Regions from separate parts of the Peteryoungia algae genome, predicted to be linked through region 1. Evidence: riboswitches for the same ligand, from Rfam matches in the RefSeq annotation. Region 1 holds a riboswitch; each other region holds the start of a gene.
What was found. A riboswitch is a leader RNA that binds a small molecule or an ion and turns the genes downstream of it on or off. The one in region 1 is predicted to bind cobalamin.

Region 1 (5,985 bases):
GACCGAGCTCTTCTTTCACGCGCCTGAACGCAGCGAGACGCTCGATATGGTCTCGGCCGTCACCGGCCGCCCATATCGGGACCTGCCCAATGCATTTGTCTACCGCAACCGCCAAACGGGAACGGACCCGTCCTGCAGATGCAACATGCAGCTTTATTACCAGCGCATGACCCCACGCCAGGCGGTTCCCGACTACCAGTCGTCCATCATGGAGATCAGCCCGAATAAGGCACCAGCACCGGCGGCGATACCACCTGCACCAGAGCGCGATCTGGACGAGGCGAGCCTGAGCGTGCGTCGGGTCGGACCGGCGTTTCTGCCCCCGGACAAGGGAACCATAGACCTCAGGAACCCTGCGGCGCCCGGCCCACAGCCGCTACAGGAGTAAGCGGCGCGGAGGCCCGCTCGCCCCAATGGTCCTCGAAGACGAGGTCTTCGAGTGCGAGGCGCTGGCGCCACCCCTTCACCTCCAGTTCGGGCGCCGAATAGAGTTCATCGACATATCCAAGGCAGAGATAGCCGATGATCTGGATCCGGTCCGGAACGCCGAGGATGGCCTTCAGCTCTGCCTCGTGGAAAATGCTGACCCATCCGAGGCCGACACCTTCCGCCCGCCCAGCAAGCCAGAGGTTCTGGATTGCGCAGACGGTCGAGAAAGCGTCCATCCGGGCATCATGGGTCCGCCCGAGAACAACAGGCCCGGCGCGTTCCGGATCGCAGGTGACGCAAATGTTGAGCGGCGCCTTGCGGATGCCTTCGAGCTTCAGGGCGCGATAGGCGCTGCGACGCTCCTCGGGAAACATTTGTTCTGCCTCGGCATTCGCGCGGGCGAATGCTTCCCACACCGCATCGCGCGTTCCCGGGCTCCTGATCAGCAGGAAATTCCACGGCTGCATGAAGCCGACCGACGGCGCCGCATGGGCCGCCCCGAGCAGCCTTTGCACCACGTCATCCGGCAAGGGATCGGGCAGAAACTGGTCGCGAACGTCGCGCCGCGTATGGATGGCCCGGTAGACAGCGGCCTTGTCTTCCTCGACAAAACCCGCTGCCCGGACGAGAAATTCGTTCGGATCGTCGTGCATCGTAATCCCCACAATGCGCAACCGCCCGCCGTCCGCGCAGGCTCGGTCTATCTTGCCAGGCCGGTCTTCTGACTGGGCATCATCCAGGACGCACACCTTCCCGGATCGCTCCAGTGGTCGGGTTTCCCCTTGCGCATCATGTCCGCCTCACAGCGTTGGGCACGTGCCGGAATTGCGCCGGCTTCCCGATTCTCCTGCCTTCGGCAGGCACCTGACTGATCGCTTGTATCCCGAAGCGGCAAGCTTCGACAGGCCAAAAACGACAGGGTCAATCCTCGACCGGAAAGTAACGGACGAACGCGAAGGCCGTCCCGTCCGGCGACCAGTTCGGAACGTTGATCGAACCCTGCCCGCCGAAGAACTCGAACAGCGTCTCGACATTTCCGCCATCGGCATCCATCAGCCGAAGCCGGACCTGCTTGTCGCGGGGATGGCCGGAGACATCGGCGTCATAGGAGAGGAACAGGACCTTGCTTCCGTCTGGCGAAGGATGCGGGAACCAGTCGCCATAGCCATCGGAAGTAAGCTGCTCCAGTCCCGTGCCATCGGTGCGCATCCGCCAGATCTGCATGGTGCCGGTGCGGCTGGAATTGAAATAGATCCACTGGCCGTCGGGCGAATAATCGGGACCGTCATTGTGTCCCTCGCCAAAAGTCAGCCGCTGCTCAGACCCGCCCTTGGTCGGGATCGTGTAGATGTCGAAGGCCCCGTTCCGTTCACCGCAATAGGCAAGCACATTCCCGTCCGGCGACCAGCCATGCCAATAAGACGGCATATTCGCCGTCACCTGACGTGGCTCGTCATCCCCATCGCCGAGCAGATAGATGCAGGACTTGCCATGGAGTGTATGGTCGGAAAAGACGATCGAAGCGCCGTCAGGTGAAATTCCGTGGTCGTTGTTGAGCCGGACGGCAAAACCGGTATCGATCAGTTCCGGTGCCGGATCATCTTCGTCGAGCGGCAGTGCATAGATGAGGCCGTCGCCATTGATGACGAGGAAATCACCGTCGCGCGACCAGTTGGGCGCCTCGACGAGGTCTTCCGTCTCCCAGACAACCTCGCATTCGCGTGTCGCCATGTCGTAGATTTCGACCGAACTGCGCATCCTGGACTCCCTGTCCGCCGAAAAGCCAGCTTCAGTGGCTACGGCAAATAAACTCGATTACCCGCGCAGCACACGTTGGCAATATTGATAAAGGGCCGCAAAAGCCCGCAATTTGACGCTCACGCGCGATCCCGGAAGCGGTTCGTGATCGGATAGCGACGATCGCGTCCGAAATTCTTCTTGGTGATTTTGACGCCCGGCGCCGACTGGCGGCGCTTGTATTCGGCGAGATAGAGCAGGTGTTCGACCCGGTGCACCGTCCCAAGGTCGTGGCCGCGCGCGACGATCTCCTCGACGCCCATTTCCTTCTCGACAAGGCATTCGAGGATGTCGTCAAGGACGGGATAGGGCGGAAGCGAGTCCTGGTCGGTCTGGTTCGGACGCAGCTCCGCAGAGGGCGCCTTGGAGAGGATGTTCTGCGGGATCACCTCGCCAGACGGCCCCAGAGCGCCCGGCGGCACGTTCTGGTTCCTCCAGGCCGAGAGTGCATAGACCTGCATCTTGTAGAGGTCCTTGATCGGATTGAAGCCACCATTCATGTCGCCATAGAGCGTGGCATAGCCGACAGACATTTCCGACTTGTTGCCCGTTGTCACGACCATCGAGCCGAACTTGTTGGAGACCGCCATAAGGATCGTGCCGCGTGTACGGCTCTGCAGGTTTTCCTCGGTGATACCGCTCTCGGTGCCCTCGAACATCTCGGAGAGCGACGACAGGAAGCCTTCCACCGGCTCCTGGATGGGCACGATGTCGTAGTGGCAACCCAGCGCCTTGGCACAGGCCTCGGCATCGGCAAAGCTCTCCTGCGAGGTATAGCGATAGGGCAGCATGATCGTGCGCACCCGCTCCTCGCCGAGCGCATCCACGGCAATGGCCGCACAGATGGCCGAATCGATGCCGCCAGACAGTCCGAGCACCACGCTCTTGAACCCGTTCTTGTTGACATAGTCTCGGAAACCCAGCACGCAGGCTCGGTAGTCCGCCTCTTCCTTCTCCGGTATGCGCGACATCGGACCCTGGTCGCAGCGCCAGCCGTCATCGGAGCGTTTCCAGGTGGTGACGGAGAGCGTCTCCTCGAATTGGCTCATCTGAAAGGCGAGCGACTTGTCACCGTTGAAGGCGAAGCTCGCGCCGTCGAAAACAAGTTCGTCCTGGCCGCCAAGCTGATTGGCGAAGATGAGCGGCAGCCCGGTTTCGATGACCTGACGCAGCGCCACCTGATGGCGCACGTCGACCTTGCCGCGGTAATAGGGCGAACCATTCGGTACAAGCAGGATTTCGGCACCCGTTTCGGCCAGTGTCTCGCAGACCCCGAGATCGTTCCAGATCTCTTCGCAGATCGGCACGCCGATGCGCACGCCGCGAAAATTGACGGGACCCGGCATTTCGCCTTCCACGAAGACGCGCTTCTCGTCGAACTCTCCGTAATTCGGCAGGTCGATCTTGTCGCGGAAGGAGAGGATGCGGCCACCATCGAGAATGGCGACGGAATTATGCCGTCCCGCCTCGCCCTGGCGCGGAAACCCGACGATCACCCCCGGGCCGCCATCAGCCGTGTCGTTGGCGAGCGCTTCCACGGCCTGCAGACAGGCGGCGAGAAAGGCGGGCTTCAGGACGAGATCTTCCGGCGGATAACCGGAAATGAAGAGCTCCGTCAGCAGCAGCAGGTCAGCCCCCTGCCCGGCGGCATCGGCGCGTGCCGCACGCGCCTTGGCGAGATTGCCGGCGACGTCGCCGACAACAGGATTGCACTGTGCCACCGCGATACGCAGGACGTCTGAGATTTTCTTTGCTTCGCTCATGACACCGATTTAGCCCCTCGCAGATCGGATCGCAACGTCGCTTCTCGCAGTCGTCATCTGCCATGTCCGCAGCGGCTGACCAATCCCCCCGGAATTGTGGGAACCAAGCTTCATGCGTCACGGTTCATGTAGCATTCATGACGTTTGTGTGACACCTATGCGAAGCTTTCATGACACCGCCCATGCCCCGGAGTTCGACGTGGTTCAGACCAACCCGAAATCGATTGTTGCGAACATGTTCAACGCCGTGGGCGCGACCCGTGAACGGGAGTCCGGCGCGTCCTTTATCGTGCAGTTGCTCATTCAGTGGGTCAACACGGCGCTGATTGCTGTCGCGATCGTTTTCATCAGCGAGGTCCTTGCCCGCGGAAGCGTGACCGACATCGTCGAATACATGACCTCGTTCAACCGACCGGGTCTGGTCGCCACAGGCGTGGTCTTCCTCGTTCTCCTCTGTGCCGACGCCATGATCGGCAAGGCCCATCAATCGGCGCTCTTCGTCGGTCCCCTTCTGCTCCTGCCTGCCTTCTTTTCCGGACAGAAGCAGCAGTTCCTGTCGGACCCGCTCTTCCCGAGCGATCTCCTTTTCGGCCGCCAGATCCTGGAACTCCTGCCAGCCATGGTCGCAGCCGAGCCCTTGAAGGCCGTTGGCCTTGCGGTCGGATGCGTTGTTTTCATCGTCGCCTTCGCGGCACTGATCTGGAAGAGCCGCAAGGTCTTTCCCAAGCTGAACCTGTCGGGCCGCGGAACGCGCCTTGCCCTGTCCCTCCCGCTTCTCATCGGGTTTGCATCCCTGATGGATCCGATGACGTTTTCGGCTTTCCGCGATCGCCTCAACATCGTGCCCATGATGTGGGACCAGAAGGAAAACTATCGGCACAACGGCTTCCTCATGGCGTTTGCCTTCAACGTGCCAATGGCAAACGTCAGCGCGCCCGACGGCTACAGCAACCTGGCCATCACCGACATGCAGACCGATCTATTGCCGGCTTCCTTCTTCTCCGGACGCCAGGCCGATGTGATCGTCGTCATGAGCGAGTCCCTCTGGGATCCGACCAGGATGAGCAGCGTGCGCTACTCCGCCGATCCCATGCCGACCATCCGCGCGGCTCAATCGGGCCAGGTCTTCTCGCCCGAATTCGGCGGCATGACCGCCAATGTCGAGTTCGAGTCGCTGACCGGCTTCTCGAATGCCTTCCTGCCCTATGGCAGCATTCCCTATCAGCAGTATATTCGTCGACCGGTTCCCTCGCTCGCCACGTTTTTCCAGTCCAAGGGCTATGTGACCAAAGCCTTCCATCCCTTCCAGGGCTGGTTCTGGAACCGCACCAACGTCTATCAGTCGCTGGGCTTCGAGGAGTTCCACTCGCAAGACAACATGCCGGCCATGAGCAAGCGCGGCATCTTCGCCTCTGACGAAGACCTGACGCGCTTCATCATCAAGGAAGCAGACAATACGGATCAGCCGTTCTTCTTCTTCGCGGTCACCCTTCAGGGCCACGGCCCCTACGAGCATAACCGCTACAAGAAGAACACGATCGCGGTCGATGCGCCCACACTCTCCGAGGCCAGCACCAACTCGCTTGCAACCTATACGCAAGGGGTGAAGGAAGCCGATCAGAGCCTCAAGGCTTTGATGGACTGGGCCAAGAAGCGCCGTCGCGAGACAATCATCGTGCTCTTCGGCGACCACTTGCCGCCGCTGAATGCCGTCTACACGGAAAGCGGCTACATGGCGAACGTGGTCGCGACCCGCAAGGCATCGGTTGCCACCATGAAGCGCGAGCACGAAACGCCGCTCGTCATCTGGTCATCCAAGCGCGGCGCACAGAAGGATATCGGCTCGGTGAGCCCGTCGCAGCTGCCCTACTACATCGTCCGCATGGCTGGCTATCGTCACCCCTACTATACCGGCATGCTCGGTCGTGTCGCGGAACGCTATTCGGTCATCGACCGGCACCAGCTGATAGGCCGCAACAACAAGGCTCAGGCCGAC
Region 2 (5,985 bases), 440 kb from region 1:
GCCGAATATGCGTCGGCAGCCGCCCTCTTCCAGGCGCTTCAGCCGCAAAGTTAACCCTCCACTAACCATAAATGACGAATTGTCGGATTGGTCCAGAATCACCAGTCCGGGGTTGTCATGATCGCTCGCAGTCTCCGTTTCGCCGCAGCCATCGGGCTCCTTTTGGTGCTGGCATCGTGTACACTGCTGCATGGACGCAGCATCGACCGGCCACTGGTCTATTACGTTCGCAATGTCACCGTCATGGCCGATGCGCGGATCCCGCTCGACCTGATCGGCGGCATTGACCGCCGTGTGTCGGCAGCAATCGCAGCAACCCGGGCGCCTCAGGGTGCGGAACGTGTCGTGCTGCTGGTCAAGATCGACCGACTCGGCTTCGGCGAGGGGGCACGACGCCACCTGGCTCAAGCGAAGTTGACGGTGACGGCGACATCCGTCGAAACGGGTGAGCCGGTGGCGCAAGGGTCCTTCACAGTCAATAGCCCGACCGACGACTCGCGCTGGGTCCGCCAGGCGCTGGCCGAGGAAATCGCAGCCCGAATCCGTTTCGCCTTTTCGCTGACAACGCCCCGTATTCGCAGGGCCGCACCACCCGCCCGAACCATTTCGACGCGCCTCAAGACCGATCCGGCATCGTTGGTCGTGCCAAATACGTCTCCGGTTCCGCCGCGGGCCGCAGCCGCGCCGAAGGCTGCGCCGCAGAAGCCTGTCATTGCCGCGGCGCCGGTTGCTGCGACGCCACCTCCGCCAAAGGAAATGGCCGTCCCCCCGGTGGCTGCCACCACCCAGCCGACGTCTCCGAGAGCCCCGGCGCAACCCGCTCGGCGCGCGGCCGATATCGGCTCTGGAACGCCGGTGGAGCAGGGGGCAAGCGGTACGATCCGGCTTCGCGCCGAGTGCGATCCGGCTGTGACGTCCAACTGCACGGCAGCGCCGTGATCATCCCCGCGGCGCAAAGGCGCATCGCCGCGCCGCAGCCGTGATTGACTCGACACCGACCTCGGCCTAATCCTCGTCATGGATGGTTTCCGGACGGCAGAGATGCGGTCCGGAGAGCAAAAGGGAATGCGAAGGCGTGGACCCAGACCGGGCATGCCGAACGCAGCCGACCCCGCGACTGTATTGCAGCGAGGGTTCTCCATCCGCTCTGCCGTTTCAGGTGGTGACGGGTCGCAGGTGCGACCGGCTTCTCGAAAACGGCAGGACGGAAAAGCCACTGGGGTGGCAGCACGATCAGCCGGGGCAGGACGCCTCTTTCTCTACGAATCGTCCGCTCTTTCGTGTTGCCGGAACACCCTGGGAAGGTGAGGAGAATCCGACGGCTTTCAAAAGCCACGACCTGCGAGCCAGGAGACCTGCCATCCACGGGCATGGTGCCCACACTGGGGAGGTTTCCCCGTTGCCAGCACGGAGGTTGTCGTGGCGACGTATTGCATCAGCGGGTCCTTGAGGCCCCGCCGGTGCCGGGCCGTATTGTCGGTCCAGGCATCGATCCCTGTTTCGTGCATTCTGCATCCGTGTGGTGCTGCAGATCTGCATACGGTTGGAGGCGTCGGCACTCCATGACCGAATTCCATCCACGATCCATTCTGGTTCTCGGCGGCGCCCGTTCGGGAAAGTCGCGTTTTGCCGAAGGATTGGCCCGCGACACCGGCCTCGAGAAGATCTATCTTGCGACGGGCCGCGCCTGGGACGACGAGATGCGCGCCCGCATTGCTGCCCACAAAGCTGACCGCGCGGATGACGGCTGGACCACCCATGAGGCACCGCTGGACCTGATCGGCGCGCTGAAGACGCTCGATCAGCCGGACCGGGTCATTCTCGTCGATTGCCTGACACTCTGGGTCACCAATCTGATGATGGAAGAAGGCCGTGACGTCGACGCAGACGGCGGGGCACTCGCCGCCAGTCTCAGCGAACGCCAGGCCACCGTCATCTTCGTCTCTAATGAAGTCGGGCTCGGGATTGTCCCTGAGAACAGGATGGCTCGCGCCTTCCGCGACCATGCCGGTCGCCTCCACCAATCGATCGCCGCAAACGCGGCTGAAGTCTATTTCGTTGCGGCCGGATTGCCGCTGAAAATGAAGGGTTGAACCATGTTGCAGCAAAAGATCCCCGCCACCGTCATCACCGGCTTCCTCGGCGCGGGCAAGACCACCATCATTCGCAACATGCTGATGAATGCCGGCGGCAAGAAGATCGCGCTGATCATCAACGAATTTGGCGACCTCGGGGTCGATGGCGACGTGCTGAAGGGCTGCGGCGCAGACAACTGCACCGAAGACGACATCATCGAGCTCACCAATGGCTGTATCTGCTGCACCGTCGCCGATGATTTCGTGCCGACCATGCTGAAGCTGCTCGACCGAGACGTGAAGCCTGATCACATCGTCATCGAGACGTCTGGGCTTGCCTTGCCGCAGCCGCTGGTCGCCGCCTTCAACTGGCCGGATATCCGTACCCGCGTGACGGTCGATGGTGTCGTGACCGTGGTGGACAGCGCCGCAGTCGCCGCAGGCCGTTTTGCCGATGACCATGACGCCGTCGCCGCCCAGCGCGCCGAGGACGATAGCCTCGACCACGAGAGCCCGATCGAGGAACTCTTCGAGGACCAACTGACCTGCGCCGACCTCATCGTCCTCAACAAGGCGGATCTGCTGGATGCTGCCGGTATTGCCGCCGTGCGCGCCGAGGTGAGCGGTCGCACCAGCCGCAAGCCATCGATGATCGAGGCGAAGAACGGCGAGGTGTCGTCGCTCGTGCTGCTCGGGATCGGCGCCAGCACCGAAGACGACATCGCAAACCGCAAGTCGCACCACGAACTGGAGCACGAGGCATTGCATGCCTCGGGCGAGGACCACGACCATCATCACGACCACGACGAATTCGAAAGCTTCGTCCTGAAGCTCGGCGCGATCAAGGATCCGGCAGACTTCATCGACAGCCTGAAGCCGGTCATTGAGAAACACGACATCCTGCGCCTCAAGGGTTTCATCGACGTGCCCGGCAAGCCGATGCGCCTCGTCGTCCAGGCGGTCGGCACCCGCATCGACACCTATTTCGACCGCCCCTGGGCATCGGGCGAAAAGCGCGAGACCCGCATTGTCGTCATCGGCCTGCACGATTGGGATTTCGGCGCAGTGGTCGCCGACGTCCAGGCGGCGGCTGGCTGAGCCATGCATCTGCTTCTCGCCCAGAAGGGATCGATCAGCGACGGCGACGAGGCGATCGATCTCGGCCAGACGCCGGGAGACATCCTGTTCCTGTCGGCGGCCGACACGGAGCTGGCTGCCATCGCAGCCGCCGTGGAGGCGAGGGGCGAGCATAGGCTGAACTGGCGGCTCGCCAGCCTGATGACCCTGAAACACCCCATGTCGGTTGACACCTATATCGAACGCACGGCAAGGCATGCGCGGCTGATCGTGGTCCGGGCGCTGGGTGGCGCAAGTTACTTCCACTATGTCCTGGAAGCGCTCCATGCCGCTGCATGCCGCAATGGCGGGGCACTTGTCGTTCTGCCGGGTGACGACAAGCCGGATGAGGGTCTCACGCCTTTCCAGAGCTGTGCCGTCGACGACCGGCAAGCGCTCTGGACCTATCTGACGGAAGGCGGGGCCGACAATGCCGAAGCCTTCGTCTCCTATGCCGAGGCTGTGCTGGGCGAGGGCGACCGTCCGGAACCGGCGCGTCCATTGCTGAAAGCCGGCATCTGGTGGCCCGGCAGGGGCGTGATCGGGGTCGAGGAGTGGGAGAGGCTGGCGCTTGAAGCGCCCCTCTCTGGCCCGCAAGCCATCGTCCCCCTCTGCTTCTACCGCGCCCTCGTCCAGAGTGGGGAGACCGCACCCGTCGAAGCCATGGTCGACGCTTTGCAGGCGCAGGATCTGGTTCCCCTGCCGGTCTTTGTCTCGAGCCTCAAGGATCAGGTTTCGGTCGATACGCTGCGCGCCATCTTTTCCCGTTTCCCGCCGGCTGTGGTCATCAACACGACCGGCTTTGCCGTCTCCACTCCGGGCGCGGAGAAGCCGTCGACCGTACTCGATGAGACGGGTGCGGTGGTGCTGCAGGCGATCTTTTCCTCCTCGCCGCGCGCCACCTGGGAGAGCTCAACGCAAGGTCTCAGCGCACGCGATCTCGCGATGAGCGTCGCGCTGCCGGAGGTCGATGGCCGGGTGATGACCCGCGCCGTCTCCTTCAAGTCCAAGGCACGCTTCGACGAGCGGGTCGAGGCCAATCTGGTTAGCCACGAGCCTGATGCTGGTCGCATGCGCTTCGTCGCGGAACTGGCGGCCAACTGGGCGAAACTCCGGTCGACCGAGCCCGTCGATCGCCGGGTTGCGCTGATCATGGCCAATTATCCGAACCGCGACGGGCGCCTCGGAAATGGTGTTGGACTGGATACGCCAGCCGGCACAATCGAGGTCATGCGCGCCATGCGGGATGCGGGTTATGATATCGCTGGTCTGCCCGCCGACGGCGACGGGCTCATGCAGGCGCTGATGGTCGGGCCAACCAACGCGGCCCATGACGGACGTGTTGTTCGGGAAGTGCTTTCCATAAGCGATTACAAATGTTTCTTTGGCCTTCTTCCCAAAGAGGTTCAGGATCGCATCACCGCCCGTTGGGGCGCGCCGGAGAGCGATCCCTTCCATCTCGACGGGGCTTTCGCGCTGCCCCTGATGCGCTTTGGAAAACTCATGATCGGTATCCAGCCGGCCCGCGGCTACAACATCGATCCCAAGGAAAGCTATCACTCGCCCGATCTCGTGCCGCCGCATGGCTATCTCGCCTTCTATGCGTTCCTCAGACGGGAATTCGGCGCTCAGGCCGTGATCCACATGGGCAAACACGGCAATCTCGAATGGTTGCCAGGCAAGGCGCTGGCGCTGTCGGAGACCTGTTTTCCGGAGGCAGTGTTCGGCCCGCTTCCGCATCTCTATCCCTTCATCGTGAATGATCCCGGCGAGGGCACGCAGGCCAAGCGCCGCAGCTCCGCTGTCATCATCGACCACCTGACCCCGCCGCTGACGCGGGCTGAAAGCTATGGCCCGCTGAAGGACCTGGAGGCGCTGGTCGACGAATACTACGAGGCCTCGGGCGGGGATCCGCGCCGGCTGGTGCTCTTGAAAAAGCAGATCCTCGAGCTGATCGCCGATATCGGCCTCGATCAGGATGCCGGCATTGCCAAGGGCGAAGCCGAGGACCAGGCGCTGGAAAAGCTTGATGCCTATCTCTGTGACCTGAAGGAAATGCAGATCCGCGACGGCTTGCACATCTTCGGGCTCGCTCCGGAGGGACGGTTGTTGACCGATCTTGTCGTCGCGCTCGCGCGCGTGCCGCGCGGTCAGGGCGAGGGCGGTGATGCGAGTTTGCAGCGGGCGATTGCGGCCGACCTTCTCAAGACGGCAGGCTTCGATCCTCTCGACTGCGTCATGTCTGATCTGTGGACCGGTCCGAAGCCGGATCTCCTCGCCGACCTCACCGATGCCCCGTGGCGCACGGCGGGCGATACAGTCGAACGCATCGAGCTTCTTTCCGCCAAACTCGTCTCCGGCGATGTCGGCTGTGAAGACGGTTGGACCCGCACGCGCGCAGTCCTCGCTGAAATCGAGACGCGCCTCAAACCGGCCATCGTCTCCTCCGGTCCCGCCGAAATCCACGGTCTGCTGAAGGGTTTGGCCGGCGGTTTCGTGCCCCCGGGACCCTCCGGCGCCCCGACGCGCGGTCGACCGGACGTGCTGCCCACGGGCCGCAATTTCTACTCCATCGACAGCCGCGCCGTGCCAACACCGGCGGCTTACGAACTCGGCAAGAAATCCGCCGAGCTGCTGATCCAGCGGTATGTCCAGGACCACGGCGAATGGCCAACCTCCTTCGGCATCACAGCCTGGGGCACATCCAACATGCGCACCGGCGGCGATGATATCGCGCAAGGCCTGGCGCTTATCGGGGTCAAACCACTCTGGGACATGGCCTCCCGCCGTGTGA
Region 3 (5,985 bases), 1.3 Mb from region 1:
TTCAGCACAAGCGGCGAGGCGCCGTGATAGAGGCCGCGGTTCTCGGTGAGATAGGGTCTGATGTCCTCGGCCGAGGTCAGCGCATTGGCCTCGCCGACGATGTCGACGAAGGCACGCAAACGTTCGGCAAGGCTCATTTTCACGGTCATGTCAGTCATCCTTCCGTACCGCGAGGGGCCGCCGCCCGCATCAGCCGGTCATTGATCGCCTCGCCCAGACCCTCGTACGGGATCGTCGCAACGGCGATGCCCGTCGCGCCGCTGGCATCCGCACGCTTCAGAAAATCGAAGAGATTGCTCGCAGCCTCGGCCAGATCGCCGCCGGGGCTGAGGTTGAGCACGGCCCTTGCTGCCGAAGAACCGGATATCTCCCCTGGCCCGAAAGCGATCAGGGCCTCGCCCGGCGTCACCTCGGTCGCATTCAGCCTCACGGAAGCATTGGGCGCGTAATGCGAGGCGAGCATGCCCGGCGCTTCGATCGCCGCCGTGCCGGAGGCCTTCAGGCGGATGACCGTCTTGCCGGTGACGGCCTCGATCGCCTCGGCCTCGATCCCGCCGGGGCGCAGCAAATGGATCTCGCCGTTTTCCACCTTGACGATGGTCGATTCCACGCCGACGGGGCAGGGGCCGCCATCGATGATGACCTCGATCTTTTGCCCGAGATCGGCTTCGACATGCTGAGCCGTCGTCGGGCTGATGCGCCCGGAGGAATTGGCGCTCGGCGCCGCGAGCGGCCGGCCCAGGCTCCGGATCAGCTCTGCGGTGAAGCCGACCGGCACCCGAATGCCCACCGTATCAAGCCCCGCCGTCGCAAGCGGATGAATGCCGGCATCCGCCTTGAGTGGCAGCACGAGCGTCAGCGGACCGGGCCAGAAGGCACTGGCCAGTGTCCGTGAGACAGGGTCGAAGACGGCATAGCGCTCCGCCATGTCGAGATCAGACATATGGCAGATCAGCGGGTTGAAGCGCGGCCGTCCCTTGGTCTCGTAGATGGAGGTGATTGCCGCCGCAGACGTGGCGTCGGCAGCGAGCCCATAGACGGTCTCCGTCGGGATGGCGACGGGCCTGTGGCGCAGAAGCACGTCCGTTGCGGCCGCAATGGCCTGCGCCTTCTCCTCGTCCGTTCCGCTTTCTATCGGGATGATCCGCGCCATTTGTCCGAGCCTTCCAGTCTGCTTTTGCCCGTGCATATCCCGTGTGAAGCGAGGCGGCAAACCTCTTTTCGACGCAGCTGGCCCACCGGTTTCACCCTGATTTTTTATGGGATGGCGAAACCGTTCAATTTTTAACCACCGATGTAACCGAAAGAAAGAGAACTTCGCCTATGGTTCGCTCAAGAGACGAAAAAGCCTCACTCGGGGAAGTGGACAGATGCAGCAAGTCAAGAATCCGGCCGCCAGCATTGCGCTCCGCGTTGCAACCGCCATGCATCAGATGGGCATCGACGGTCTGCCGCGCAATTACGAGCTGGTCTACGAGGCCTATTCTGGCAGCAATCCGGAACTGGTGCGCGAATTCATCGCGCTCGGCAAGGTCAAGACCCAGGAATCCCTCGACGAACTCGGCCGCAAATATCTGCCGCACCAGCATGAAGATGGGCTGCTGAGCCGTCAGAACGGCCAGGTTCGCGCCGAGATGAGCAACTTCATCAGCCTGCTCAACGAGGAGAAGATCTCCCTGACCGATTACGGCCGCGTGATCGGCCATGCGTCGAAGAGCATCCTCACCGAGGCCGACCTCGAAGGCACGCCGCTCGGCCAGTCGATCAAGATGCTGAAGGCGGCGACCGAGAAGCGCGCCCACCAGAACAGCAATGTCGTCCGCGCCGTCGTCGACAAGACCGCATCGCTCGCTGACCTCCAGCGCGAAGCCGAAGAGGCGGAAGCCGCGAAATTTGTCGATCCGGTTACCCGCCTCGCGTCCCGTCGCGCCTTCAACAAGGCCGTCGCCAAGATCTATGCCAACCCCGAAATGCCCGTTCTCTGCGGCGTCGCGATCGGCGAGATCGACGACTATGCGCGTATCCAGGAACAGATGGGTCCGGCGGTCGCCGAGCGCTTCCTGATGCAGGTCGCCAAGGTGCTTGAGGCCGTGTCTGGCGGTGGCGATCTCGCCTGCCGCTTCGATGCCGGCCGCTTCGGCCTGCTGCTCTATACGTCGGATCAGGAGGAGATCAGCCGCGTGGTCGATCTCGTCCGGGCCAAGCTGAAGGCCACGAATTTCGTCGGTTCTTCGAGTGGCGCCCGCGTCGGCCAGCTCAGCATGTCCTTTGGAATCTGCTATTCCGAGCAGGCTCCGAATGCCTTCGACTTCACCAATTTCGCCGAAAAGGCGCTGGCCACCTCCAAGACGGCCGGCGGCGACACAGTGACGATCTACGGGGCGAGCGACTATGTCTCGAAGGATTGGCTGCTCTACAAGAAAAAGCCGGTCGGCGGTTTCGGCACCTGAGGTCCAGGCCTCGTCTTTCAGAGCGTCGTGATGATCTTTCGAAGCTCGGCGTTTCTTGCGCCGAGCATCAGCACATTGCGCAGCGCCTCTTTCGGATCGATGGTCTGGAAGAGCAGGCCATTGTCGCGGAATGAGCGGTCGATGGTCATCGACTTGTTTTCTGCTTCCGGCTTGATCGCCACAGCGAAATACATCCGTCCGTAGTTCTGCTTGATCTGCTCGAAGAAGACGTCTTCGCCGCCGAGTTCTGCAAAGAAGTTGGCGATATAGAAGGCCCATTTCACATCGGCATATTGCGCAAAGTTGGTGCGCGCCGCCGTCACGTGACAATAGCCCAGATGCGGGCTGTCGTTCAGCGTGCGATGAAAGATGATCTTGGGAAACTTCACCGAGTGGTGAAAGGCATTGATCCGCTCATGGGTGGTCTCGGCGGCCCGTTCCAGCCGGCGTCCGGTGCGGGCTGCGACTTCCTCATAGGAAAGATAGCGCCGCTCGTCCGGCAGCCAATCCTCGCGGCTGCGCGAGATCCGACCGGTCCTCAGGAACTCGGTATGGACTGCCCTGGTGGGCGGCGCCGCTTTTGTTTCTGCTTTGGGAGCCGCGTAGTATCTGAGTTTCTGCATCTTGACGCTCTGACTGTACCCGGACTGATTGCTTGAGCTTAACGCAGCATGGTTAATCATGATTTGACGGTATTCTATCGGGTCGAGATTTCGCGAGGCTTGCCGCAGCGCAAATATTGTAAATCGATCTCAGTCGCCCGTTTGCGCCATGCTTTCAGAGGCGAAATATAGTGCGTTGCTGCAGGCCTTGGAAAACAATGGAAAATTCCCCGGATCTTCGTTTCCACACCGACTTCGCTCCATGTCGCAAACGATTTGGGCCGTGTCGTTTCGCAGTGCAGCGCGCGTCTGCGCCGTGTGATTAGATGCAAGTCAAGCTCGAGGTGCTGCCCTGCTAGGGAGGGTGGGAAATCGGGAAGCCGGTCGAAATCCGGCGCTGCCCCCGCAACGGTGGTGGAGAATGCGTTATGGCAAAAGGCCACTGGGGGCGACCCTGGGAAGGCGCCGACGCGGTCCGCGAATGGACCACTCCTGAGCCCGGAAACCAGCCTTGGCAGATGGACATTTGAGGTTGCGGAGGGCGACCGGAGATAGCCATGCAGCGTCTTTTCAAGGCGGTGACGGGCTGTGCTCTCTTCTCCCCCGGGTTTTGCAAACGAGGACGACATGGACCTGCAGGCCAACATGCTGCGCCAGCTCAAGAATCGCCGCGAAGGCTTCTCGCTCGAGCAGCCCTTTTACATCGACCAGGACTACTTCAAGCTCGACATGGAGCAGATCTGGTATCGCGACTGGCTGTTCATTGGCCACGACTGCGAGATTCCCCGCGCCGGCAATTATTTCACCGCCCAGATCGGCGATTATCCTGTGGTCCTGGTCCGTGGCAAGGATCAGGTCATCCGCGCCTTCCACAACACCTGCCGCCATCGCGGCCACCGCGTCTGCACCTCCGATCGCGGTGCCTCTGCCAAGCTCGTCTGTCCCTATCACAACTGGACCTATGACCTCGACGGCTCGCTCGTCTTTGCCCGTCAGATGGGCGAAACCTTCGACAAGAGCGAATTTGGCCTCAAGCCGGTGCATTGCGAAAGTGTCGGGGGCTATATCTTCATTTGCCTCGCCAATGAGCCTGCCGATTTCGCGCCAGTCCGGGCCTCGATCGAGCCCTACATGAAGCCGCACCGGCTTTCCGAGGCCAAGGTCGCCCATCGCAGCACGATCATCGAAAAGGGCAACTGGAAGCTCGTCTGGGAAAACAACCGCGAATGCTACCATTGCGCCGGCAATCATCCGGAACTCTGCCGCACCTATCCGGAAGCCCCGACGGCGACCGGCGTGCAGGGCGCCGGTGACGATCCCGTGATCGCCGAGCACTGGCAGCGCTGCGAGGCTGCCGGGCTTCCGAGCGCCTTCAATATGGATCCGTCGGGCCAGTTCCGAACGGCCCGCATGCCCTTGATCCAGGATGCCGAGAGCTACACTCTGTCCGGCAAGCGCGCTGTCCGTCGGCCGCTGTCTGACGACGTTTCCACCTCGCATATCGGCACACTGCTGCTGTTCCACTATCCCTCGACCTGGAACCACATCCTCGTCGACCATGCGATCTCTTTCCGGGTGACGCCCCTGTCTGCCGAAGAAACTGCCGTCACCACCACATGGCTCGTGCACAAGGATGCGGTCGAAGGTGTGGACTACGACCTCAAGGAACTTACTCATGTCTGGGAAATGACGAACGATCAGGACCGGTCGATCGTCGAGGAAAATGCCTTTGGCATTCGCTCGCCCGCCTATGAACCTGGTCCCTATTCCGTCGAGCACGAGGGTGGCGTCATGCAATTCGTCGAGTGGTACACGACCTTCATGATCAACCGGCTCCAGGGCGACAAGGCCCGCCTGTCTGTGGTGGCATGAGATGAACATCGCCATCACCCAGTACCGCCACGTCGATGAGATGCGCCCCTGGTCCGACCGGGAGCATCTGCTGGAATGCGTCGCCGTCACACCTGAGGCCGCCGACGTGATGACCTTCACCTTCAGGCCCAGCAAGCCGGGCCTGTGGTTTCGCTATTTGCCCGGCCAGTTCGTCACACTCGAAATTCCGGTCGGCCCCGAGCCGGTCATGCGCACCTATACCCTCTCGTCCAGCCCGTCGCGACCCTATACGGTTGCCGTGACGGTCAAGGCGCAGAAGGAGAGTATCGGCACGCGCTGGATGTTCGACAATCTGCGGCCTGGCATGGCGCTGAAGGCATTCGGCCCGCTTGGCGACTTCTCCTACGCCAAGCACCCTGGCAAGAAATACCTCTTCGTTTCCGCCGGCTCCGGCGTGACGCCGATGATGTCGATGACGCGCGATCTGAGCGACCGGGCCCCCGACAGCGACATCACGTTCCTGAACTGCGCGCGTTCGCCCGACGACATCATCTTCCGCTGGGAGCTGGAAGCCAAGGCGCGCGACATGCCGAACTTCCAGCTCGGCTTCATCATCGAGCAGCTCGGCCGGGGTCAGCTCTGGTCGGGTCTGAAGGGTCGCATCGACAAGGCGAAGATCGCACTTCTCGCACCTGATTTCCTTGAGCGGACAGTCTTTTGCTGCGGCCCGGCACCCTTCATGGCGACCGTGCGCGAAGCGCTCGAAGGTGCTGGCTTCGACATGGAGCAATATCACGAGGAGGCTTTCCAGCCGGTCAAGGCGGAGCCTCTGGTTGTTGTCGCCGATTACACCGATGGAGAACAGGCGACGAAGGTCACCTTCGCCATGTCGGGCAGGGACGGTCTCTGCGCGCCCGGCCACACGGTTCTTCAGGCAGCCCGTGCCGCTGGCGTGCGCATCGGGGCGGCCTGCGAGTCCGGGCTGTGCGGCACCTGCAAGGTGATGAAGCTCTCGGGCGAGGTCGAAATGGACCATAATGGCGGCATCCTCGACGACGAGATTGACGAAGGCTACATTCTCGCCTGCTGTTCGCGACCGA
Region 4 (5,985 bases), 2.2 Mb from region 1:
GGCTCCACCGACGGGATCTGTTCCGCGAATTTTTGCGATTCGAAAAGCAGGATTACTGCTGGTCCTTGGTTTTGAGCGAGTCGCCGAGGTCCCGCTTTTCCGGGTCCTGAAGATTCTCGCCGACCGCATCCCGGTCGACATCTGGATCGTCCTTTGCCGGCATATAGCCGCTTGGCCTGTTATCCTTTGGTCCTTCCCATCGCGGAGATTGGTCTGTGGTTCCCGGCTTTCCATCTTTTGGCGAGTACGTGCTCATGGCTAGTCTCCTTGTGGCTGTTTGTGGATGTTGAACTTTGACCAACTGCCAGGCCTGCCAACCGTTCCGCAGGAACATTTGCAGGTGCCTTCTGTTTGCCTTGGGAACGGTGACGGAGAGCTGATGATGAAAAGCGAGACGGAGAGCGCGACGAAGAGGCCGCATGTGGTCATCGTCGGCGCAGGCTTCGGTGGTCTGGCCTGTGCCCAGGCGCTGGGCAATACGGAAATCGACGTCACGGTGATCGATCGTCGCAACCACAACCTCTTCCAGCCGCTGCTCTACCAGGTCGCGACAGCGGCCTTGTCGCCGGCAGATATCTCAGAACCCATTCGCCGCACGCTGGGCCGGTATGAGAACATCCATGTCGTGATGGCCGAGGTCGTGTCGGTCGATGCACCCGCACGGACGGTCATTCTGAAAGACGGTGGCTCGATCCTCTTTGATCGCCTCGTGCTCGCGACAGGCTCCACCTACAACTATTTCGGACATCAGGACTGGCAGCAGCATGCGCCGGGTCTGAAATCCGTTCACGAAGCCCGAGACATCCGCCACAGGCTCCTTCTCGCTTTTGAGAAGGCGGAGCGAAGCACGGACGAGGCCGAAAAGCGCAATCTTTTGACCAGCGTGGTCATCGGCGGTGGACCGACAGGCGTCGAAATGGCGGGCGCAATCTCTGAACTGGGTCGTTTCATGATAGCCCAGGATTTCCGCAGGCTGCATCCCGATCAATTGACGGTGCTGCTCATCGAGGCGGGACCGAGGATTCTGTCAACCTTCCCGGAAACTCTCTCGCGATATGCATCCGATTACCTTGCAGGAATCGGCGTCGATATACGCCTCAATACGCCTGTCGAAGATATCACGGCAGAGGGGGTTCAGGCTGGCGGCACGTTCCTGCCTGCAAGCTGCATTGTCTGGGGAGCCGGCGTGAAGGCGTCTCCCGCGGCCGAATGGCTGGGCATTGAGCCGGGAGCTGGCGGCCGGCTGCCGGTGGCGCCGGATCTGTCGGTCACGGGCACGGCCGGCATATACGCATTGGGCGATACGGCTCTTGCCGTAGGAAAGGACCGCAATCCGCTGCCGGCCCTTGCGCAGGTAGCCAAGCAACAGGGAATATTTCTCGGTCGCGCGCTGAAAGCCAACCTCCTCTTTGGCAAACCCATTCCCACGTTTCACTTCCGCAATCGGGGCAACACCGCGGTCATCGGGCGGAATGCCGCCATTTTTGACTTCGGATCCTGGCAGATCAAGGGTCGGCTTGCCTGGCTGCTATGGGCCCTCGTCCACGTGTATTTGCTTGTCAATTTCGAGAAGCGGCTGCTCGTCAGCATCCAGTGGATCTGGCGTTATTCGACACGCCAGAGAGGCGCGCGCGTGATTGACGAAACGGCGGTCGCCGCCACGGTGCCCGCAACGGAAGCCAAGGATAGAGCGGCGAGTTGATTGCGCGCCTGATTTTTGGGTGGACAAGGTCGGTGGCGCTTGCTAGTCGTAATGATATTACATAACGAAAAGATCAAGGCTTGACCGCCGGGGTCTGCAGATCCTATGCAAGCAGATGACGGTTCCCTCAACGGATGACTCCGAGGGGATTAATAGGGAACACGGTGCGGAAGACCCAATAGGGACCAAGACCGTGGCTGCCCCCGCAACTGTAAGCGGATTGCTGTCCATTCTTGCGGCGTTCACACGCCGAGCCACTGCGGGTCACCGTGGGAAGGCAATTGGAAAGCGTTTGTCCGCGAGCCAGGAGACCTGCCGTCAAGTGATGAAACCGAAGCGGACGGGGTGTTCCGATGGATACGAACTGGCTTTTGCACAGCGCCCGTTGGCGCGCCGAACTCATGCCATTTTGCCTCCGGACAAATCCTGCGGAGGACTGGCATGCATTCTCTTCCCGATCTTAGGCCGGCACGGCAGACTTTTCACCGTGCCTGTGACCCGACGGCAAGTCACCGCTCTCTGGCGGAGGCTCAGCCATGAGCTGCAGCACCAAGGGATGCTCCGTCCGGGTCGCTGATCTCGGCTGGGGGCCAAAGCCATCGCATTTCCTCGTCCGAGGCGTGTCATTTGCTCTCGATGCGGGTGATCGCATGGCCATTGTCGGGCCGAATGGCGCGGGCAAGACCACGCTGCTTCGCTGCCTCTATCGTGGCGTCTCGCCGCTCGAAGGCCGGGTCGAGGTCGACGGCCAGGACATCTGGTCGATGACCGCGCGCCAGCTCGCGCGCCGCGTTGCCGTGGTTCTTCAGGAAATGCCGGGGGACTTCCCCTTTACCGTCAGAGATGTGGTGATGATGGGCCGGGTTCCGTGGCGCGAGGGCTTCGCAGGCTGGAGCGACCAGGATCGGGCGGAAGCCGAGCATGCGCTTGACCATCTCGACCTCCTGCGTCTGGCAGGTCGGCAGTTCTCGACCCTGTCCGGAGGCGAGAAGCAGCGTGTCCTCGTGGCGCGTGCGCTGGCCCAGAAGCCCGAGATCCTCATTCTCGACGAACCGACCAACCATCTCGACATTCGCCACCAGCTTGAAATTCTCGACCTGCTCGGCGCCTTGAACCTCACCATCATCACCACCCTGCACGACATCAATCTGGCTGCCGAATTCGCAAGCCATGTGGCCTTGATGCAAGGCGGGCGGATGAGTGCCTTCGGCGCGCCGGAAGCCGTGCTGACCGAGCAGGCCCTGTCCGGGACATTTGGTGTATTCGCCGCCCGCCAGCCGGGCGATAGCCACCGTCCCCACCGCTTTTCCTTTTCCCTTGAATTGAATTGAACTGATTTCGAAAGGACCTGTCCATATGGCGACCCGCCTCCTCCTGTCCGCCACATTTTTCGCCTCGGTTTTCACCGCCACGTCGGCTTTCGCCTATCCGGTGACGGTCAAGAGCTGCGATCGGGAAGTCACCTTCGATGCCGCACCTGCCCGCGCGATTTCCAACGACGTCAACCTGACCGAGATGATGCTCGCCCTGAAACTGCAGGACCGCATGGTCGGCTACACTGGCATTTCCGGTTGGAAGACACTGGACGAGGGACTGCGCGAAGGGGTGAAGGAGCTGCCGGAGCTTTCGCCAAAATACCCGACGATGGAAGTGATGCTGAACGCCGACGCCGATTTCTACTTCGCCGGCTGGAATTACGGCATGAAGGTGGGCGGCGAAGTGACCCCGGAAACGCTGGAGCCCTTCGGCGTCAAGGTCTATGAACTCACCGAATCCTGCATCCACATCATGGCAAAGAACAAGCCGACCATGGATGACATGTTCGTGGACCTGCTCAACCTCGGCAAGATCTTCGGCGTAGAGGCGCGTGCGGAAGAATTGGTAGCGGGCTATCGCAAGCGCCTCGATGAGATCACCACGCGGGTCGGCGCCGTCGAGAAACCCGTACGGGTCTTCGTCTATGATTCCGGCACGGAGAAGCCCTTCACCCCCGGCCGCTTCGGAATTCCGACTGCCATGATCGAGGCCGCCGGTGGCGTCAATATCATGGACGATGTCGAAAAGAGCTGGACCGAAGTGTCCTGGGAGCCGGTCATCGAACGCAACCCGGAGGTCATCGTCATCGTCAACTACGGCGATGTGACCGCAGAACAAAAGATCGCCTTCATGAAGGAAACCCCGGCTTTCAAGAATCTCGATGCGGTCAAGCATGATCGTTTTGTCGTGCTGGAATATGTCGAGGCGACGCCCGGCCCGCGCAATGTGCAGGCGATCGATCGTCTCGCCGACGCCTTCCATCCGCGTAACATGTGATGCCTGCGAAGGGGTCGCCCTGCGTCCCCCTCGGGCAACACGTTTCAAGGCAGCATGATGCAAGGTCGATTGTTCATCTGGGCGGGGTTAGCGCTCTTCCTTCTCGCACTGTGCCTGACAGCAGGCGTATCACTGGGGTCAGCCTCCATACCGGCCGAGTCAGTCTGGTCGATCCTAGTCAACAAGCTGATGCCCGGGACCTTCGAGCCGACCTGGTCGGCCGGGCGCGAAAGCATCGTCTGGGATGTGCGCTTTCCGCGTGTGATTCTTGCCGGTCTCGTCGGCGCCGGTCTCGCCACGGTGGGTGCCGTGCTGCAGGCCGTCACCCGCAATCCGCTCGCCGATCCGCATCTGCTCGGCGTTTCCTCCGGCGGTGCCCTGGGAGCCATCATCGCGCTTCTGCATACCGGATTGATCTTCGGCCTTGTCACAGTGCCGCTGTTTGCCTTTGCCGGTTCTCTCCTGGCGACGCTGGCCGTGGTCGCCGTGACCCGTTTCACCGGTGCCGGTGCCGACCGCCTTGTCCTCTCGGGGGTGGCGATCGCCTTTGTCGCGACGTCTTTGGGAAATCTCGCAATCTTCCTCGGGGATCCGAGAGCGGCGCATACGGTAGTGTTCTGGATGCTGGGCGGTCTGGGCCTCGCCCAGTGGCCACATCTGCTCTACCCGGCGATGGTGCTTGTCGGCTGTCTGACCTTCCTTGTCGTGCGTGCGCGGGAGATCAACGCAATGGCCATGGGGGATGAAACGGCAGCCACGCTCGGCGTTCCCGTTGCCCGGTTCCGAGCGGAGCTCTTCGTGGTCACAGCCCTGTTGACCGGCGTCATGGTCGCCTTCTCTGGCGCCATTGGTTTCGTCGGTCTCCTCGTTCCGCACTTTGTTCGCCTGACGGCCGGTAGCGACAACATCCGCGTCATTCCCCTCTCAGCGCTTGCCGGCGCCGTCATCCTCATCTTCGCAGACATTGTCTCGCGCACCATCATGGCGCCGGAGGATCTGCCGATTGGTGTCATCACCGGCCTTGCCGGCGGCCTCGCCTTCATTCTGCTTCTGCGCCGTCGATAGTTTCGGACCGTGGCTATTGCTCCTGTTTCGTATTTGCCTAGACTGAAGAAAAACGAAAACGGGAGGGGGCGACATGATGTTTTCGGCGAGGCAGGCAGAGATCATGGCTCTGGCCAAGGAACACGGCCGTGTCCTGGTGGATGAGCTTGCGGCGCGATTTGCCGTCACTCCCCAGACAATCCGCAAGGATTTGAATGACCTGTGCGATGCGCGGGCCCTGAACCGTATCCATGGCGGTGCCGTTTTCCCCAGCGGAAACGAGAACGTCAAATACGAAGCGCGCCGGTCAATGGCTGCAACCGAGAAACAGGCGATAGGCCGGGCCGCCGCTGATCTGATCCCTGACAATTCTTCGCTCTTCATCAACATCGGAACCACCACTGAAGCTGTCGGAGACGCGTTGGTCGACCACAGGGAATTGATGGTCATCACAAACAACATAAATGTTGCCAATCATTTGCGTGTCTTCCCTTCGATCGAGGTCGTCATCGCAGGCGGCGTGGTCCGCGGATCGGACGGCGGCATCGTCGGCGAGGCGGCCGTGGATTTCATCCGTCAGTTCAAAGTGGATTTCGCCGTCATCGGGGTTTCCGCCATCGATGAGGATGGTGCGCTGCTCGATTTCGATTTTCGTGAAGTGAAAGTGGCCCAGGCGATTATCGCAAACGCGCGCCACGTCATCCTCGTGTCCGACGCCTCGAAGTTCGAACGCACGGCACCCGTTCGCATTGGCCATATCTCGCAAGTCCAGACGTTTATCACCGATCACTGTCCGTCTGACAGCATCAGGGCCATCTGCGCCGAGCAGGATGTCCGCCTCGTCGAAACAGCACCTCTGAATGGTCAAGCTTAGCCGGAGGCAAGTTTCGTTTGACATTCGTTTAAATTTCGCAAATTATATTCAG

Region 2: it holds a riboswitch for cobalamin, as region 1 does, so the genes downstream of both, cobU (bifunctional adenosylcobinamide kinase/adenosylcobinamide-phosphate guanylyltransferase) here and bluB (5,6-dimethylbenzimidazole synthase) in region 1, are expected to answer to the same signal.
Region 3: it holds a riboswitch for cobalamin, as region 1 does, so the genes downstream of both, QTL56_RS20315 (aromatic ring-hydroxylating oxygenase subunit alpha) here and bluB (5,6-dimethylbenzimidazole synthase) in region 1, are expected to answer to the same signal.
Region 4: it holds a riboswitch for cobalamin, as region 1 does, so the genes downstream of both, QTL56_RS15845 (ABC transporter ATP-binding protein) here and bluB (5,6-dimethylbenzimidazole synthase) in region 1, are expected to answer to the same signal.

The regions. Positions count from the first base shown of each region.
Region 1 is NZ_CP128477.1:1,181,981-1,187,965, forward strand. Features, by position in the region: gene QTL56_RS05915 (DUF2865 domain-containing protein) at 1-388, shown strand, start outside; gene bluB (5,6-dimethylbenzimidazole synthase) at 345-1,082, opposite strand; cobalamin riboswitch at 1,124-1,312, opposite strand; gene QTL56_RS05925 (TolB family protein) at 1,351-2,187, opposite strand; gene QTL56_RS05930 (NAD+ synthase) at 2,307-3,989, opposite strand; gene QTL56_RS05935 (LTA synthase family protein) at 4,189-5,985, shown strand, end outside.
Region 2 is NZ_CP128477.1:744,949-750,933, forward strand. Features, by position in the region: gene QTL56_RS03820 (ATP12 family chaperone protein) at 1-54, shown strand, start outside; gene QTL56_RS03825 (hypothetical protein) at 118-939, shown strand; cobalamin riboswitch at 1,006-1,377, shown strand; gene cobU (bifunctional adenosylcobinamide kinase/adenosylcobinamide-phosphate guanylyltransferase) at 1,563-2,093, shown strand; gene cobW (cobalamin biosynthesis protein CobW) at 2,097-3,173, shown strand; gene cobN (cobaltochelatase subunit CobN) at 3,177-5,985, shown strand, end outside.
Region 3 is NZ_CP128477.1:4,279,080-4,285,064, forward strand. Features, by position in the region: gene QTL56_RS20295 (FAD-binding oxidoreductase) at 1-149, opposite strand, end outside; gene QTL56_RS20300 (L-threonylcarbamoyladenylate synthase) at 155-1,153, opposite strand; gene QTL56_RS20305 (GGDEF domain-containing protein) at 1,371-2,450, shown strand; gene QTL56_RS20310 (DUF6656 family protein) at 2,468-3,073, opposite strand; cobalamin riboswitch at 3,378-3,580, shown strand; gene QTL56_RS20315 (aromatic ring-hydroxylating oxygenase subunit alpha) at 3,680-4,924, shown strand; gene QTL56_RS20320 (FAD-binding oxidoreductase) at 4,926-5,985, shown strand, end outside.
Region 4 is NZ_CP128477.1:3,348,126-3,354,110, forward strand. Features, by position in the region: partial or broken gene QTL56_RS15830 (manganese catalase family protein) at 1-18, opposite strand, end outside; gene QTL56_RS15835 (hypothetical protein) at 53-256, opposite strand; gene QTL56_RS15840 (NAD(P)/FAD-dependent oxidoreductase) at 383-1,702, shown strand; cobalamin riboswitch at 1,805-2,036, shown strand; gene QTL56_RS15845 (ABC transporter ATP-binding protein) at 2,239-3,033, shown strand; gene QTL56_RS15850 (ABC transporter substrate-binding protein) at 3,059-4,015, shown strand; gene QTL56_RS15855 (FecCD family ABC transporter permease) at 4,070-5,080, shown strand; gene QTL56_RS15860 (DeoR/GlpR family DNA-binding transcription regulator) at 5,154-5,933, shown strand.